2 regions of the Staphylococcus ratti genome follow, and region 2 is predicted to be linked to the other one. Evidence: riboswitches for the same ligand, from Rfam matches in the RefSeq annotation. Region 2 holds a riboswitch; the other holds the start of a gene.
What was found. Region 2 has a riboswitch for thiamine pyrophosphate ahead of thiO (glycine oxidase ThiO). Riboswitches for the same ligand answer to the same signal wherever they lie in the genome.
Positions count from the first base shown of each region.

Region 1 (7,975 bases), 770 kb from region 2:
AAAAGGACATTTATATTCAAACCCCTTATTTTGTTCCAGACGAATCTTTCATGGATGCGTTAAAAATTGCAGCGCTTGGTGGTGTTAATGTCCATTTAATGATTCCAAACAAACCCGACCATCCTTTTGTGTATTGGGCTACATATAAAAACGCAGCCGCACTTTTAGAAGTCGGCGCAAACGTGTATTTATACGAAGATGGCTTTTTACATGCTAAAACATTAACGATTGATGATGAGATTACAAGCGTCGGAACAACAAATATGGATAATCGTAGCTTTGCACTAAATTTTGAAGTAAACGCCTTTGTTTATAACGAAACAATAGCAAAACAATTACGCGAAAGTTTTGAAGAAGATTTAAAAGTATGCTCAAAATTAACTACTGAACGTTACGAGCAACGAAGTCTGTGGATTAAATTCAAAGAGTCTATCAGTCAACTACTCTCACCCATTTTATAAGGAGTGCACGCAATGAAAGAAAAACAATGTCAATTGGCGCACCACTACATGGAAAATGTGCACGCAAAAGATTCAAGCGGACATGATTGCGCACACGTTAGGCGTGTCGTTGCATTAGCTAAAACCATCGCCAAAGATTATGCTGAAGCAAATCTGTTTGTGATTGAGATGGCTGCACTACTGCATGATACGGTGGACGACAAAATTGTTCACGCTACCCATCAAGAAGCATTAACTCAATTTCTTACTGATATTCACGTTTCTGAACAAGATCAACAACATATTCTATACATTATAACCCATATGAGTTTTCGTAAATCAAAAGATGGTACGCGTCTTAAAAGTATCGAAGCACAAATCGTTCAAGATGCTGACCGCTTAGATGCCATAGGTGCAATAGGCATTGCACGTACCTTTCAGTTTGCTGGTCATTTTCATGAACCGATGTGGACAGGAGAAAAAACAATGTCAGAAATGGAAGGGATAGATTTAAACACGCTTCCCCCTTCAGCTATTAAACATTTTTACGAAAAATTAATTAAATTAAAAGACTTGATGAATACCCCAAAAGCTTTAGCATTAGCCGAGGAACGACATGCCTTTTTAAAATTATTTTTACAACAATTTTTCGATGAATGGGTCTAAGTTTTAGTATAAAAATAGCGCAAATGCCTCTATAATTTTAAGTGACCAAACCCAAAATAAAGGAGACATATTGCGCCTATGTGTAATGATATATTAAAGTTACTAAAAATTAAAGATAATCATAAATGATCTTAGAGAAGCATTGATAGCGTGTAATCAACTTCGTTTCATATCATTGCTTATACGATTGGAACTCCTCAATTCAACAATGGTTCGATTGAAGGAATTAATCAAAAAGTTAAACTGATTAAAAGAGTTTCATATAGCTATCGCAACTTTTATAACTTCAAATATCGCATTTTTATTATTTTTAGACTGTATAAAAGACCAAAGAAAAAAGCAATGCCACTTTTCAATAGTGAAATTGCTTAAATAGATTGCGTACCGAGTCGAGACTCCCGAGGCATATAGCCGAAACCGAAAATCCGGGAGAGATACAGAAATCACATAACATTGATTTCGTAGTATCTCCCCCGCAACTATGACTAGGTTTCTAATAACAGTTAGAAACCAGTCATAGACTGCGTTGAAAAGGAACACCTGCTCACTTACGTTCACATGTGTACTGAACACGTATATCATTACATTCAAACGTGTTCATGCAGAGGTAAGGCGCCTGGGAAAGCGAGACTCGAAGAAGCAATCGGAAGTTTGCTACTTAATTATTATAGATACATAACCACCATATAAAGTGTACAGCCTAAAAATAACCGTCCTTCCAACTTAATGGAAGGACGGTTTATTTTATGCTTATTTTTTCTTTTTCTTTGAAACGACTTTTGTGTTTTTACCTGATTTAGCGTTTGATTTCTTTTCTTCTTCAAACTTTCTAATCATAGGTTCCACTTCAGCTTTAGCTTTTTTACCATAAATAATATTGGCTACATAAGTTTGTACAACTAAGAATGCAGCAGATACTGACCAGTATAAACCTAATGCCGCTGCAGAACTGAATGAAATCCACACAATCATAATTGGTGAAATAATCATCATCATTACTGCCATTTGACGTTGTTCTTGTGGCATATGCATACTCGAAACATAAGCTTGAATGAAGTATAAAATACCTGCAATAATAGTAATCCAAATGTCAGGTTTATCTAATTGGAACCATAAGAAATCAGAGAACTTCGTAATGCCTCCACCTGATGGATATTTCAGTACGAAGAATAAGGCCATGATAATCGGCATTTGCAAGATAAGCGGTAAACACCCTAACATGCTTGCAACTGGATTCATATCATATTTTTTATAAACATTCATCATTTCTTGATTGGCAGCCATTTTATCTTCTTGTGTTCGAGCACGTTTAACTTTTTCTTGTGCTTCTGTAATTTCTGGCTTGGCAATTTTCATTTTTTCACGCATCATATGCATGTTCTTGTAGTTTGACAACATGAATGGTAATAATACGATACGTACTACTAACACGATAATGATAATTGCGAGACCATAGTTATTATTTAAATGATCACCTAACCAATGGATTAAGTGATCCATTGGTGAAACAAACGTGTTGTAAAAGAAGCCAGTACGGTTTTCAGGCTTACTATAGTCACATCCAGCTAATAACAGGACGACGCCTAGTAGTGTCGCCAATAACGCTTTGTTCTTCATTTTTCCACCTCTAAAGATATATTCACATAAGTGATATTTTATCATACATCCTAATTGTGTGGAAACATAAACGAAAAGATTTACGAATTTAATTGAAATACTGTAAATATTGCGTCACTGTTTTTTCAATATTTGCGCTATGCGTAATTGAAGAAATCGTCGCAATCCCATCAGCACCATTCTTTTTCAAAGACGCCACATTTTCTTCAGTAATGCCTCCAATGGCCACAATTGGAATGTTTTCATCATAATTCCTCATACGGCGAATCATTTCTACGCCACCTGATGGTTTAGCATCTGATTTAGAGAACGTTTGATAAACAGGACCTACGCCAATGTAATCGACATACGTTAAATCAGACTGATCATATTCTTTAAAATTACTGATACTTAATCCAATAATCTTATTTTTACATTGATGAATAAATGAATCTATTTTAGCGTCATCCTGTCCAACATGAATCCCGTCGGCATCAATTTTTAGAGCTAATTCCACATCGTCGTTCACAATAAACGGGACACCATATGAATGGCAAAGTTGCATTAATGTTCGAGCTTGTCGTTCTTTTGCTTCCCCTGTCAAAGCATGTGGGCCTTTTTCACGGAACTGAAACATAGTAATACCTGCTTCAAGTGCCTCTTTTAAAATCGCTTCTAAATTCCCCTTTTTAATATCTTGCGTGCCAGCAATAAAATACACGCGTAACTGGTCTCGTTGAAATCTCATGATTATTGCACTTCTCTCTTTTTAATTTCTTGGTGATAAGCTGCCGTATCCACTTGGCTTAAAGCATCTATAAATGAGACTAAAAATGTTCCTGGCGCATCCGCCCCCTCACTTAATTCGGCATGTTCTGCGGCAATGTTATAAATGGACACCGCTTCTACTAATGCTTCTAATTCTGGTTTTGGTTGTCGTAATAAAAATGAAGCAATGACCGCACCTAATAAACAACCTGCACCTGTAATTTTAGTAAGTAGCGGAACACCATTGTCCAATTCAATCACTTTGTTATCTTGAACAATCACATCTTTTTCACCTGAGACTACAATAGCTGTTTGAAATTGTTCATAAGCGCGTTTGGCAATAGTTATTGTATCTATATCATCTGAACTATCTGTGCCTTTCATCGTTGTCGATTCGTCTACTAAAGTTAATATCTCTGAAGCGTTTCCTTTTATAACAGCAACATCCACTTGAGCTAAAAATTGACGACAATAGTCTTTTCGAAATTGTGACGCACCTACTGCAACAGGATCAAAAACAATTGGAACACCTTGATCATTAGCTTGTTTCGCAATTTCGAGCATATCTTCTCCAGTTTTTCGAGTTAAAGTTCCTATATTAATGAGCAAACCTTGTGTGATTTTAAAAAAGTCTTTCGCCTCTTCTGGCGCTTCGCTCATCGCTGGACTCGCGCCTAATGCTAATAATCCATTCGCAGTAAAATTTTTGACGACATCATTGGTGTAACAAACTACAAGCGGTTGTGTTGCTCTCATTTTTTCTAAGTAACTCTTCATTCTAATCCCAACCCTTCAACTGTTGATAAGCGAAATGATTGACCGGGCCTCGCCCTTGCCCAATCTCAGGCGTATGCTCAATTGCTAATGAAATATAGGCTTTCGCTTTCGCTACCGCGTCATAAACAGACTTTCCTTTCGCAAGCTCAGCAGTAATGACTGCTGAAAAAGTACATCCTGTACCGTGTGTATGCAATGTATCAAAACGGGGTGCTGTAAATGTAAATTCTCCTTCTTTAGTAAACAAATAATCACGTGCATCCCCTTCCAAATGCCCGCCTTTTAAAACAACCCCTTTGGAGCCAATTTCATTGATAAAAAAGCGTCCAGCTTTTTTTATCTCTGCTTCTGTTTGCAGTTTCATTTGGGTAATTTCTTCAGCTTCTGGAATATTAGGTGTGGCAACATCTGCAAGTGGCAGCAACGTATTTTTTAAAGCTTGTCTCCCTTGTGGCGCCATTAACGAATCGCCACTTTTCGCAATCATAACTGGATCGATCACATAAGGAATAGACTTACTTTTAATCTGGTTTGCTATCATAGTCATCATATCTATAGTTGGTATCATACCTGTTTTTAAAGCATGTGGTGGTTCGTCAGAAAATACACTTTCAAGTTGCTCTTCCACCCACGTTTGCTCTAAATTATGAATGTGTTGTACACCCAAAGAGTTTTGAGCTACGATACTCGTTATTGCCGCCATTCCATAAACACCACAGGAATGAAATGACTTTAAATCTGCCATGACGCCGGCACCGCCAGAAGGATCTGTACCTGCAATCGTTAATGCGATTTTTAATTTATTCATTGTTTTATCCCCCAAAATTCCATGTTTCTTGGTGATACGACATATTGAAAAAGTTTCGCTCATGCATTGTACTTTCTAAAAAGTTTCGTTTTAGTTGTTCTCGCTCTGCATCAGACGCATGCTCTGCACATGCATTCAACCACGTATCAATGTGTTCCATTAATTCATCCATTCCCTCAGCATAAAATTCAAACCATGCTTTTAATGGGTGGTTAGCGTCAAAGTCTACTTCACGTAACGCGCGTTGCGCAATTTGTTGATAGACGTATGGACAAGGTGCCATTGCAGCAATCGTATAGGCCACATCATCATAATGATAGGCATTAAAGTACATGTGCTTAATATAATGATCCGCAGAAGGATACCATTCTCCTTCTTTAATAATTTCATTATACGGTACTTTGACATAATCTGCGAGAATATGATGCGCTTCAACTTCCCCAGAAGCTGCAAATGCGATCTGTTCCGTCAAAAATTCAATTTCTTCTTTAGAATCCACTTTAGGAATTAACAATGCATAAATTTTGGCAAATTCAAATAAGTAGCGTGCATCCGCTCTTAAATAATGTTTGATTGCCTCTTCAGGAATATCCCCTTGAATCATACCTTGAATAAATTCATCACCATAAATACCATCAATAATTGTTGACGCCTCACGTTTAACAATTTCAGAAAATAACATAAAAAAACTCCTTTCAAATGAAAAAAGACTACATGATAAAGTAGCCTAGTCATCATAAAAAGGATTTAATGTCTACGCTACTTCCCTACGCTAGTGTTAACTATATCAGGTTCAAAGGGTCTGAATATCATTCATCTCAACCATACGGTTCCCCTAGTAGTCTTTTATTTAATTAAATTAAACGTAACAAAACCATTACAGAATATCAATAAAAAAAAGCACCGACTCAAAAATAAGTCAGTGCTTCAGACGATTTCTACAATCGCCTACCACCATCCGTTAGCTAAACGGAATTGAACTGCACGCTCTACAGAACCGTAACGTGAGTTTGCATAATTAATCATACCTTGAGTTTGAGTAGCTACACTACCTGTTCCCCAAGCTTCTTTTGTTTGACCAAGCCCTCTGTAACCTGTTGGGCTAACGATATTAGGATTACCACCTGATTCAGGTAAAACGATAGAATTCCACATTGCAGGTGTACCACCAGCATTAATAAATTGTTGATATACAGAACCAGAACCAGCAGCTGTTGATGGTGCTTGGTAATGAGATGTTGGTTGAGTTTGAACATGTGAATATGACGGCGTTACATATTGAGTTGCTGGTGCTGTATAAGTTTCATATGAACCAGACGTCGTGTAATTTACAGGTGCTGAATAGCTTGTAGATTGGTTGTAAGTAGCTGTTTCGAATGAACCAAAGCTAGATGACGTTGGTAAAACAAAGTTTTGCGTTGAAGTAGCACTGTGTGCTGCTGCCGCTGCCTCTGTTACATATAATTTTTCACCAGCGATGATAAGGTCAGATTTTAAATTATTCCAGTCTTTTAATTGTTGTACAGTAACATCGTATTTCTTTGAAATTTTATTTAAAGTATCACCCCATTGAATGAAGTGAACACCTTCTTGAACTTGTGTATGCTCTTGATGCGCTGCTTCAGCATTAGTAGCAAATTGTGCCGCTGCTAATAAACCTACTGTTGATGTTGCTAAAAGTAATTTTTTCATTTAGTAATCCTCCAGTAATTGGTATGAAAATCTGTTATGTTCACAAATAATATAGCACCAGTCTTTTTCAAAAAGATGACATTGACATTAAATAAAGTACCATTTTCATTACAAATATATTACAAAGTAAAACGAGGACATATCGCGCCCTCGCTCAACTACGTATATAAAGCTTAAAAATAAGCGGAGATATCTACATATTTAATGTCAATACACGTAGATAAATCTCCGCTTTAAGTGAATAAATGAAACTATTTTTGAGCGACGGGCGCATAGGCTAACGAAATCAAAAGGATTTCTATCCCCTATTGTTTCACTCAATATAATAGGCATTAATACACATGTGAGAAAAAAGATTAAAGTGAAAATAAAATTGAGTAGAAATATACGATATCATTGTTCAATGGTTCGTGTTTCATGTCATTGGAAAGATCGGGAGTAGGAAAGTAAATGGTTATAAGGTTTAGTATAAATGGATGATATTATCGTTTAATAAGCTTGGATTATTGGAATAGTGCTTTTTCACAGAGCTATGAGGATAGATGTTCTAATTGGAAAATAACCAATTCAGTTGCATAGCGTCGCTCTCCTTGATACTCATATCTTCGGCTTTGTATTTGGCCACTGATTGCAACGCGTGTCTCTTCTTGACATGTTTCATGAATATAGGTTGCAACGGTTCCAAAAGCTTTACAATTTAAATAATCAAAAATAGGTTTATCATGTTTGCTTTTATAATCCCGTTTTACCTTTAATGAAAAAGTGACAAATGGGGTTTCACCAGTATCAAAATAGTTAGGGGCTTTAGTAATGATACCTGTCGCTTGAAACTGATTTATCAATGTCACCTCCTTTCTGTATGACACTATCATACGCATTTCATGCCGTTAATGGCAAGCTTTGAAAAATGGTATATTGCGTATCAAACTGATACTATTCATCATACATTTCAGGAATTTTTTCAAAATTTACGTTATAATTGAAAATAAATATTCTTATTTCGTAAAATTGAGAAAGTTTTAAGGGGGTACGAATCAATGAAGACATTTAAAGCCTTGCGTTTTCAAATTGTATCTGAAAATGGTGCAGTGACTGAATATGAATTAAAAGATGGCGTCATTATAAACAAAGAAAATAGTGGGACTGGTTGGTTATTGGAAATCGTAATATCCGATATCCATTTAGAAGAAATGCAAGCATATATGGACGCTGAAGCGTTGTTAGATAT
Region 1 covers NZ_CP086654.1:718,001-725,975, reverse strand. Annotated here, with positions in the region: gene cls (cardiolipin synthase) at 1-461, shown strand, start outside; gene LN051_RS03345 (HD domain-containing protein) at 474-1,106, shown strand; partial or broken gene LN051_RS03340 (transposase) at 1,290-1,478, shown strand; gene yidC (membrane protein insertase YidC) at 1,857-2,723, opposite strand; gene thiE (thiamine phosphate synthase) at 2,812-3,450, opposite strand; gene thiM (hydroxyethylthiazole kinase) at 3,453-4,247, opposite strand; gene thiD (bifunctional hydroxymethylpyrimidine kinase/phosphomethylpyrimidine kinase) at 4,249-5,055, opposite strand; gene tenA (thiaminase II) at 5,060-5,737, opposite strand; TPP riboswitch at 5,803-5,902, opposite strand; gene LN051_RS03310 (LysM peptidoglycan-binding domain-containing protein) at 6,004-6,747, opposite strand; gene LN051_RS03305 (single-stranded DNA-binding protein) at 7,278-7,595, opposite strand; gene LN051_RS03300 (YwpF-like family protein) at 7,785-7,975, shown strand, end outside.
Region 1: it holds a riboswitch for thiamine pyrophosphate, as region 2 does, so the genes downstream of both, tenA (thiaminase II) here and thiO (glycine oxidase ThiO) in region 2, are expected to answer to the same signal.

Region 2 (7,975 bases):
GAATTAAATTTTCATACTGCGCGTAAAATCATCAAAAGATGACAGACGCGCAGTTAATTTCTAACTAGTTCCTTAGATTTTACCTACTAAGTCTAAACCTGGTGTAAGTGTATCGTTACCTTCTTCCCATTTTGCAGGACAAACTTCACCTGGGTTTTGACGTACGTATTGAGCAGCTTTGATTTTGTGTACTAATGTACTTGCGTCACGGCCAATACCGTCAGCATTGATTTCAGCAGCTTGTACGACACCGTCTGGGTCAACGATGAATGTACCACGTTGTGCAAGACCTGTAGTTTCATCTAATACGTCAAAGTTACGTGTGATTGCTTGTGATGGGTCACCAATCATTACATATTGTAATGTGCTAATCGCATCTGAATGATCGTGCCAAGCTTTGTGTACGAAATGAGTATCTGTTGATACAGAATATACATTAACACCAAGTTCTTGTAATTTCGCGTATTGGTTTTGAACGTCTTGTAATTCTGTTGGACATACGAATGAGAAGTCAGCTGGGTAGAAAACAACTACGCTCCAGTTACCTTTTAAGTCTTCGTGTGTTACTCCTACGAATTCATCAGTTTTTGCATTGTAAGCTTGTGCTGAAAATTCTTCAATTTGTTTACCGATTAAAGACATAATGAAATTCCTCCTAGAAATATGATAATAATTATTATTGATTAGAATACGTGCATTTCTTTAGCATGATTCCTTATTAATAATAATTCTAATCTTGAGTCTTATTATACACGAATTATAGAGCACGTCAAACGATAATGCTCATTTTTAGTTTAAATACAATTTAAAGAATGTTTAAATTAGCTTGTAAAATGAGAAAGCATACACAGATTATTACAATGTTTTTCAAAATCTCAATATCAATTACGTATAAATTTTCTCAATTAGGTGAGTTTTAATGGCAGCTTCCTAACTGAGTTTCCTAATGAAATGTGAGTAGCTATTGCCCAATATTTCTAACCAAACGGCTTTTATGCGTGGTGTAAAAGATTTTGATAAAATGTAGAAAAAGGCAATAAGGGGTGGCATTTATGTCAGATTATGTATACGATTTAGCGAAAAAACATCATTCTGTGAGAAAATTTAAACCAAACGCGATTCATCGAGAAGTTGTCAAAAAATTAATTGAAGCAGGTCAGATGGCTTCCACGTCCAGTTATTTACAAACTACAACGGTTATTGGCGTGGAAGACGTTGAAAAGAAAGAAGCTTTGAAAGAAGTCTCTGGTCAACCTTACGTTCTTGAAAATGGTTACTTGCTTGTATTTGTCATCGACTATCACCGTCATCAAATGGCTAGTAACAAACAAGATGTTAATTTAGAAAGCAGCTTTGAATCGGCAGAAGGGTTATTAGTTGGCACAGTAGATGCTTCGTTGATGGCACAAAATATTGCGCTAACGGCGGAGGACATGGGTTATGGCATTGTTTATTTAGGTTCATTACGTAATGATGTCATGCGTGTACGTGAAATTTTAGAGCTGCCAGAATATACTTTTCCTTTATTTGGTATGGCGATTGGAGAGCCTGCAGAGGATGAAGCAGGTACACCGAAACCGCGTTTACCGTTAGACCATGTATTTCACATTGATGGCTATTCGCATGATGAACAACAGTTAGAAGCGCAAATTGAAACTTACGATGAAACCGTGTCTAACTATTATAAAGCACGTACAAATGGAGAACGTACTGAAACGTGGTCAGAACAAACTTCTCAATTTATGAACAGTAAACAGCGTGTAGAAATGTTAGAATGGCTCCAAATTTCAGGATTTAATAAAAAATAGGATGTTAATTTTCCCGAAACGGCTTCAAAATTCGAAAGATTGAATTTTGAAGCCGTTTTATATTAAAGAAGGCGCGTCTTCAGCAGCAACGATACTTTTTTTAATTGGCTCTTTGGCATTTTAACCAATTACTTAGTGAAGATTAGATTTTTCAAATAATATGCTATAAAATTAAAATTGATTTATGTATAAATGAAAGACTCTGTTAATCAGATGAATATAGGAGTTGTAAATAAAATGAAAAGTAAACGTGCTTTTGAGAAATCAATATTATCTTCAGAATGGAAAGATATTACCATTCAAAGTGAAGCGCTTAAACGATATGAAATACCGGTTTCGGGATGTGACCTTATTGTTTACCATAGACCGGGAAGAGACAAAACGAAAAAACAGCATATCATTTTTTATCATGGTGCCTGCGGATGTAGTCAAATGTGGGAAAATCAGTACCATGCTTTCGAAAATTTTGATTTGTATTTCGTAAATGTTAGAGGGCAAGGTGAATCTTCTATGAAGCAAGGTGTACCGACTTATGAAGATGCTATAGAAGATGTACACAGAATGATGTCGTTTTTTAATATGGAAAAAGCGACTTTGGTAGGTCATTCATGGGGCGGAAATCCGCTTCAAGAATTTGTTTATCGTTATCCAGATAAGGTGAATGCGCTCGTACTCATAGGTAGTTGGGGACAACATAGAATCATGTCTGATAAGGAGAAAAAACAAATCAAGTATTCAAAAATAATTTATCGACTAATACCGTGGAAACTTGTAAGTCAACTTAACCCTAAAATGTGTTCGGATAACTTTAGAACCCAGTGCTATATTAAAAAAGCGCTCCTTGAATCGCACCGCTCGGTATTTTTAAATCTTGGTTTGAGCGCATATAAAGATGTGAGGGCAATTAAGCAATATAAAAATAATCCACCTATGTTATTGGTAAGAGGATCAGAAGATTTTCCTAAAGAATTAAACAGTATCTATACTTATTTAGAAGAAATTAACCCCAATGCACGTCAAGCTATTATAAAAAATACGAAACACCAACCTATGAATGATACACCGCAAGAATTGAACGATATTTTAAACTCATTTTTTGAAAAAGTATACTTAAAAATGTAGCGTTGAGTAGATACTCTAAATATATATCAAATAGCTATATATAATTGGGATAGCTCTTCCAAGGTGACAAAAAAGCCTCAAAATTCATTTTCTCGAATTTTGAGGCTTTCTTATACCCAGAGTATCAGTTTCTATTTTTGAATCAATTAGACATGGTCAGAAGCTAGTTCATCGTATTGATTAGATTTAAAAGTATCTTCATCTAATTGTTTTGTGATTTTAGCAGTACCTGTTCCGGCTAAAATGGAGTCATTCACATTAAGTGCTGTACGCCCCATGTCGATTAACGGTTCGACAGAGATTAAGACCCCTGCGAGACCTACCGGTAAGTTCAAAGCTGATAAAACAAGGATTGAAGCAAATGTCGCACCACCGCCAACACCCGCTACACCAAAAGAACTTAGCACAACGACGACAATTAACGTTAAAATGAATTGCCAATTGATTTCAACACCTGCCACTGGCGCTGCCATCATTGCTAACATGGCTGGGTAGATGCCGGCACAACCATTTTGACCAATAGATAAGCCGAATGAGCCAGAGAAATTCGCAATAGCAGGTGGCACACCTAAACGTTGTGTTTGCGTTTGAATGTTTAAAGGCAACGCGCCTGCGCTTGAACGAGATGTAAAAGCAAACAAAATAACTTCAGCCGTTTTCTTCATATATTGTAAAGGATTGATACCTAAAACGACTAAAATAAGCATATGAATGATATACATCGTCAGCAATGCAGCATAGGACGCAATAACGAATTTACCTAGCGTCCAAATGGCTGAAAAATCACTAGTCGCAATGGTTGTAATCATTATCGCTAAAATGCCGTACGGTGTTAAACGAAGTACGAAAGTGACGATGGCCATTACAAGGGCATAAACGGCATCAATACCTCGTTTGAGTAGACTTCCTTTTTCAGGTTCTTTACGTAAAACGCGTAAAAAGGCAAAGCCGATAAATGCGGCAAAAATGACTACTGCAATTGTAGAAGTTGCACGCGCCCCTGTGAAATCTAAAAATGGGTTTGCAGGTAATAATTCTAATATTTGAGCAGGTAATGTCGTAGCAGTCATTTCTTTAGCTTGGCTTGTGATTTCTGAACCACGAGCTTGCTCTGCTTGACCTAAATCGATTGAAGAGGCATCTAAACCAAACAGCATTGCATAAATGACGCCGACCATAGCGGCAATTGCAACAGTACCAATTAAAAACATAAAAATGAGTCCGCCCATTTTTGCGAACTTTTCTCCGATATCAATTTTGGTAAATGCTACTACAATTGAAACAAATACGAGAGGAATAACGATCATTTTTAAAAGTGACAAATACCCTTGTCCTACGATACCGATCCATTCTGTTGTTTGTGTTGTGATTTTGCTATTTGCTCCGTATGCAAGGTGCAAAATTAAGCCGAGTATAACACCTAAACCTAATGCCAAAAAGACACGTTTAGGAAATTTGATATGTTTTTTAGCCATCCAACCTAAGCCGACTAATACGAATATAAAAATGGCTAAATTGAGAATAATAAAAAATGTAGTCATTATCTATACGCTTCCTTTTAATTCCGATTTATAAAATAAGGATAATAGGTTATAGGTGTAAAAGCAAGTGTTATTTTACTATTGGTAGAAATATTCAAGTTTGTGCAATGCAGTTGCATCGCTTTGAATTGCTTTAGCCATTAAGTCTCCGACAATCGGAGACAAAAGTATACCATTACGATAATGACCTGTTGCGACATAGAGAGAATCAGAAATTTTCCCCATAATCGGATGTTCATTTGTGGTGATTGGTCGAATGCCTGTCCATGTTTTCACTGTACGATGATGACGTAATTTGGGTAACATCTCTTGGCTTGCGTCGTCTAACCACTTTAAATTGTTTTTATTATTCGTTGTTGACCAATTATCCCATTCTGAAGTAGCACCAATAAGGTAACGATTTGGTTTTTTAGGGACAATATAGCACCCATTTGTATTAAATAGTGTTGCTTGTGTTAAAGGAAAGGAAGTTTCGATGAGTTTCACATCGCCTTTAACGGCATGTGTATGGATGAAAATCCCTAAGTTATTTAATAATTTGCCACTCCACGCGCCTGCAGCAATGACTAAAATATCTGCATACATCGTCCCTTTAGATGTAGATACCTCATAACCTTCTGATTTCTGTGCAATGTGCAGTACTTCGGTATGAGGGGAGAAATGAATGTTGTTTTGTGTACTTACCGAACGGGTGAGTGCTTGAGTATATAAATTTGCATTGATTTGTGCATCGTCTTGAATTTTAAATGCGGCAGTTGATTCTAGTGAAAGGTGAGGGAACATACTGTACAATTCTGCATTTGAAAACCAATGGATACGATGATCATCTCGTTTTAAAAATGAATATTGCTGTTGAATTTTGGCTATGTCCTGCTTGTTTGTAGCGATTTTGATGAGACCATGGGATTGAAATTCAATATCTATGTCTGTTTCATTATAAAGTTGACGTGCTAGATCTGGCATCATCGCACGACTTTGCATCGCTAGGCGATAAAGTGGGGTGTCTTCGAAAAATTCATTTTGTGCGCCTAGCATACCTCCAGCAGCATAGGATGCATTCATTCGTGGAGTAGAGCGATCTATAATTGAAATGTGATAAGGACCCTTTGAAAGTTGTCGAGCAATGGATAAACCGATTACACCGCCGCCAATAATTATCACTTTTTGCATACAAAAAACCTCCTACACCATGTGCAAGAGGCTACGCTATATAGAAAAATACAAAGATATATCAATAGTTTAGATTATAAAATGCATTTTGCTTCCCTTCGTTGGTACTAACCACTTCAGGTTCAAAGAGTTAAGATGACGTCTTTCTCAGCTCAATTAAGAGCACCCCTAGCACATGTATTAAATTGGAATGTTATTAAACGATTTTAACCGCCAAATAGACGTTGCCAAAATCCTTTTTGTTCGTTGTTGTTTTTAATTGTTGTAACAAGCTCTTTTTGCTCTTTCGCTTGAGACTCGATACTTTCTTGTGTTTTGGATAACTGTTCAGTTTGTTGTTTTTGACTTTCAGTAATGGCGTTTAATGATTTTGTATTTGTTTCAAGTTGGCTGTTAAGCTGATTATGTAATGATTTTAATTCTTCTTGTTGTTTGTGTACTTGAGAAATCATTTGACCTAATAGTTGACGCTCTTCACGCATTTTGTCGATTTCAGCCTTAAGTTCTTGCATAACTTGTGGAAATTGTTGGTCACTTGGTAAGTTATGATTGTCCTCTTTAACGATAACTTGTAAAAAGTCTTTTTCTTGTTCAAGTTCTTCAAATGCAAGTTCGTAACTGTTTGTACGTCCAACACGTTCTGCAATTTCTTGGAATAACTCGATGTCTTCTTCTTGGAAATCCGTTGCTTCACGCCCACGGTACTCTGTTTTTTTCAATTGGTAGCCACGTTCTTCTAAGTGCTGTACAATTTTACGCACTTGCTTTTCACTTAGCCCTGATTTCAGTGCAAACTCTTTTGTTAGCATATGAATGAATCCTTTCTATATCAGTCTATTTAGACATACGGTAGTCTGAGTTCACTGACCCGTCAGTCTCACTTACACCTTATTGTAACGGCTTTGAAATACGATTTCAAGGGCTTATGCGTTCATATCTCTACTTAAGTCCATTTTTATGAGTAACGGGTAAATGACTTTACGCGGAATGCGATTGGCAAAAACGTACTTTAAGATATAGCATGATTTTACACTTGTGCCATAAATATCTTTAGTGAGAGGAATATTTGCTTTTATATATAAATCAAGTGGAACGGGCTTTCCTTTACGGTTCAGGGATGGTTGAACATAAGCAATTTGAGTTTGTTTTTCATAACCGTTTTCGGTTAAAAAATGGCGACGAAAAGCGATATCTTTCGTTACTTCATTATTGGCATCAGGTGCTTCAAGTGTGGATTCAAACATAAAAAAGTTAACATTTCGTCCGTGAAGTTGATTCGATAATTGATTAACCCCTTTTTCAATTTCAACTAACGTAGCTTTTAAATAAGCCTCACAATGTTCACCGGGTTCAGCAATGAGATATATGATGAAACCAGTGTTTGTTGTTGCCTCATAATGTGCTGTTGAGAAGCTCACCACGCGATTGTTTTCAATACCGACTAAAAAGACATAATCGTTTTGTGTTTTTTCAGTTTTTAAGGATTGGATAAAAACCGATTCATCTTCAGTTACAAGGGGGTCTAATTTATCCATATAAAAATCGAGTGCAGGTTCGAACCATTTATCTTTTGCAGATTTAATTTGTATAAATTCCATTACGCTCACCTCTTTTGATTGATAACAGTATAGCATAGATGTCATTGAACAATCGCTCAGACATTCAACTAATAGGGGAGAAGTCTTTTCGACGTGTGACAATGTGACGTTATCATAACGTTGTTTTGAACCACGCTTGATGTCCATTTCAAAAATATAGAGGCTAGGACAAGGCACGATTGTGGGCATACTCTCACGTAGTTTAGAGTATTTGTGCAATGTCCCAACCCCTACATAGGTCATTTATATTTTAAATGTTTAACGAACAACTTACTTTCACTCGATGTCTCCCTTATGTTCAGAAGGTTTGTGCGTGTCAGTAGACTCATCAATGTAAGCAGCATTGTTATGCGCTACCTCTCCATGACGTAAAGTATCTTTTTGAACAATGACTAAAATCTTATGGTTATTTAAGTCTTGTTTTAAATCTTCTGCTTGTGTCTCTTCGAAATTAAAGCGACTTAATGCTGCAGCTTCAGCATCTTCACCAATAAACATACGCATAAATTTGTCGCTAACTGTGCCATTGGTAGATTTGTGTTGGATTTCGCAATCGTTAAATCGATCTGTTTTTAGCTTTTCTTTACTAATGACTGTAATTTCAGATTCTTGATAACCGTTTCTTAAATAAGTATCAACTGCTTTGACCGCATCTTCTTCTGTGCGAGCTACTTTAAATTCTGCCATAATAGACGCCTCCGTTCATAGTATTCATTTCAATATTACCCTAGTTACA
Region 2 covers NZ_CP086654.1:2,264,515-2,272,489, reverse strand. Annotated here, with positions in the region: gene ahpC (alkyl hydroperoxide reductase subunit C) at 73-642, opposite strand; gene LN051_RS11130 (NADPH-dependent oxidoreductase) at 1,053-1,808, shown strand; gene LN051_RS11125 (alpha/beta fold hydrolase) at 2,046-2,930, shown strand; gene LN051_RS11120 (L-cystine transporter) at 3,077-4,471, opposite strand; gene thiO (glycine oxidase ThiO) at 4,550-5,641, opposite strand; TPP riboswitch at 5,718-5,821, opposite strand; gene LN051_RS11110 (DNA-binding protein) at 5,848-6,450, opposite strand; gene LN051_RS11105 (hypothetical protein) at 6,565-7,239, opposite strand; gene LN051_RS11100 (general stress protein) at 7,516-7,926, opposite strand.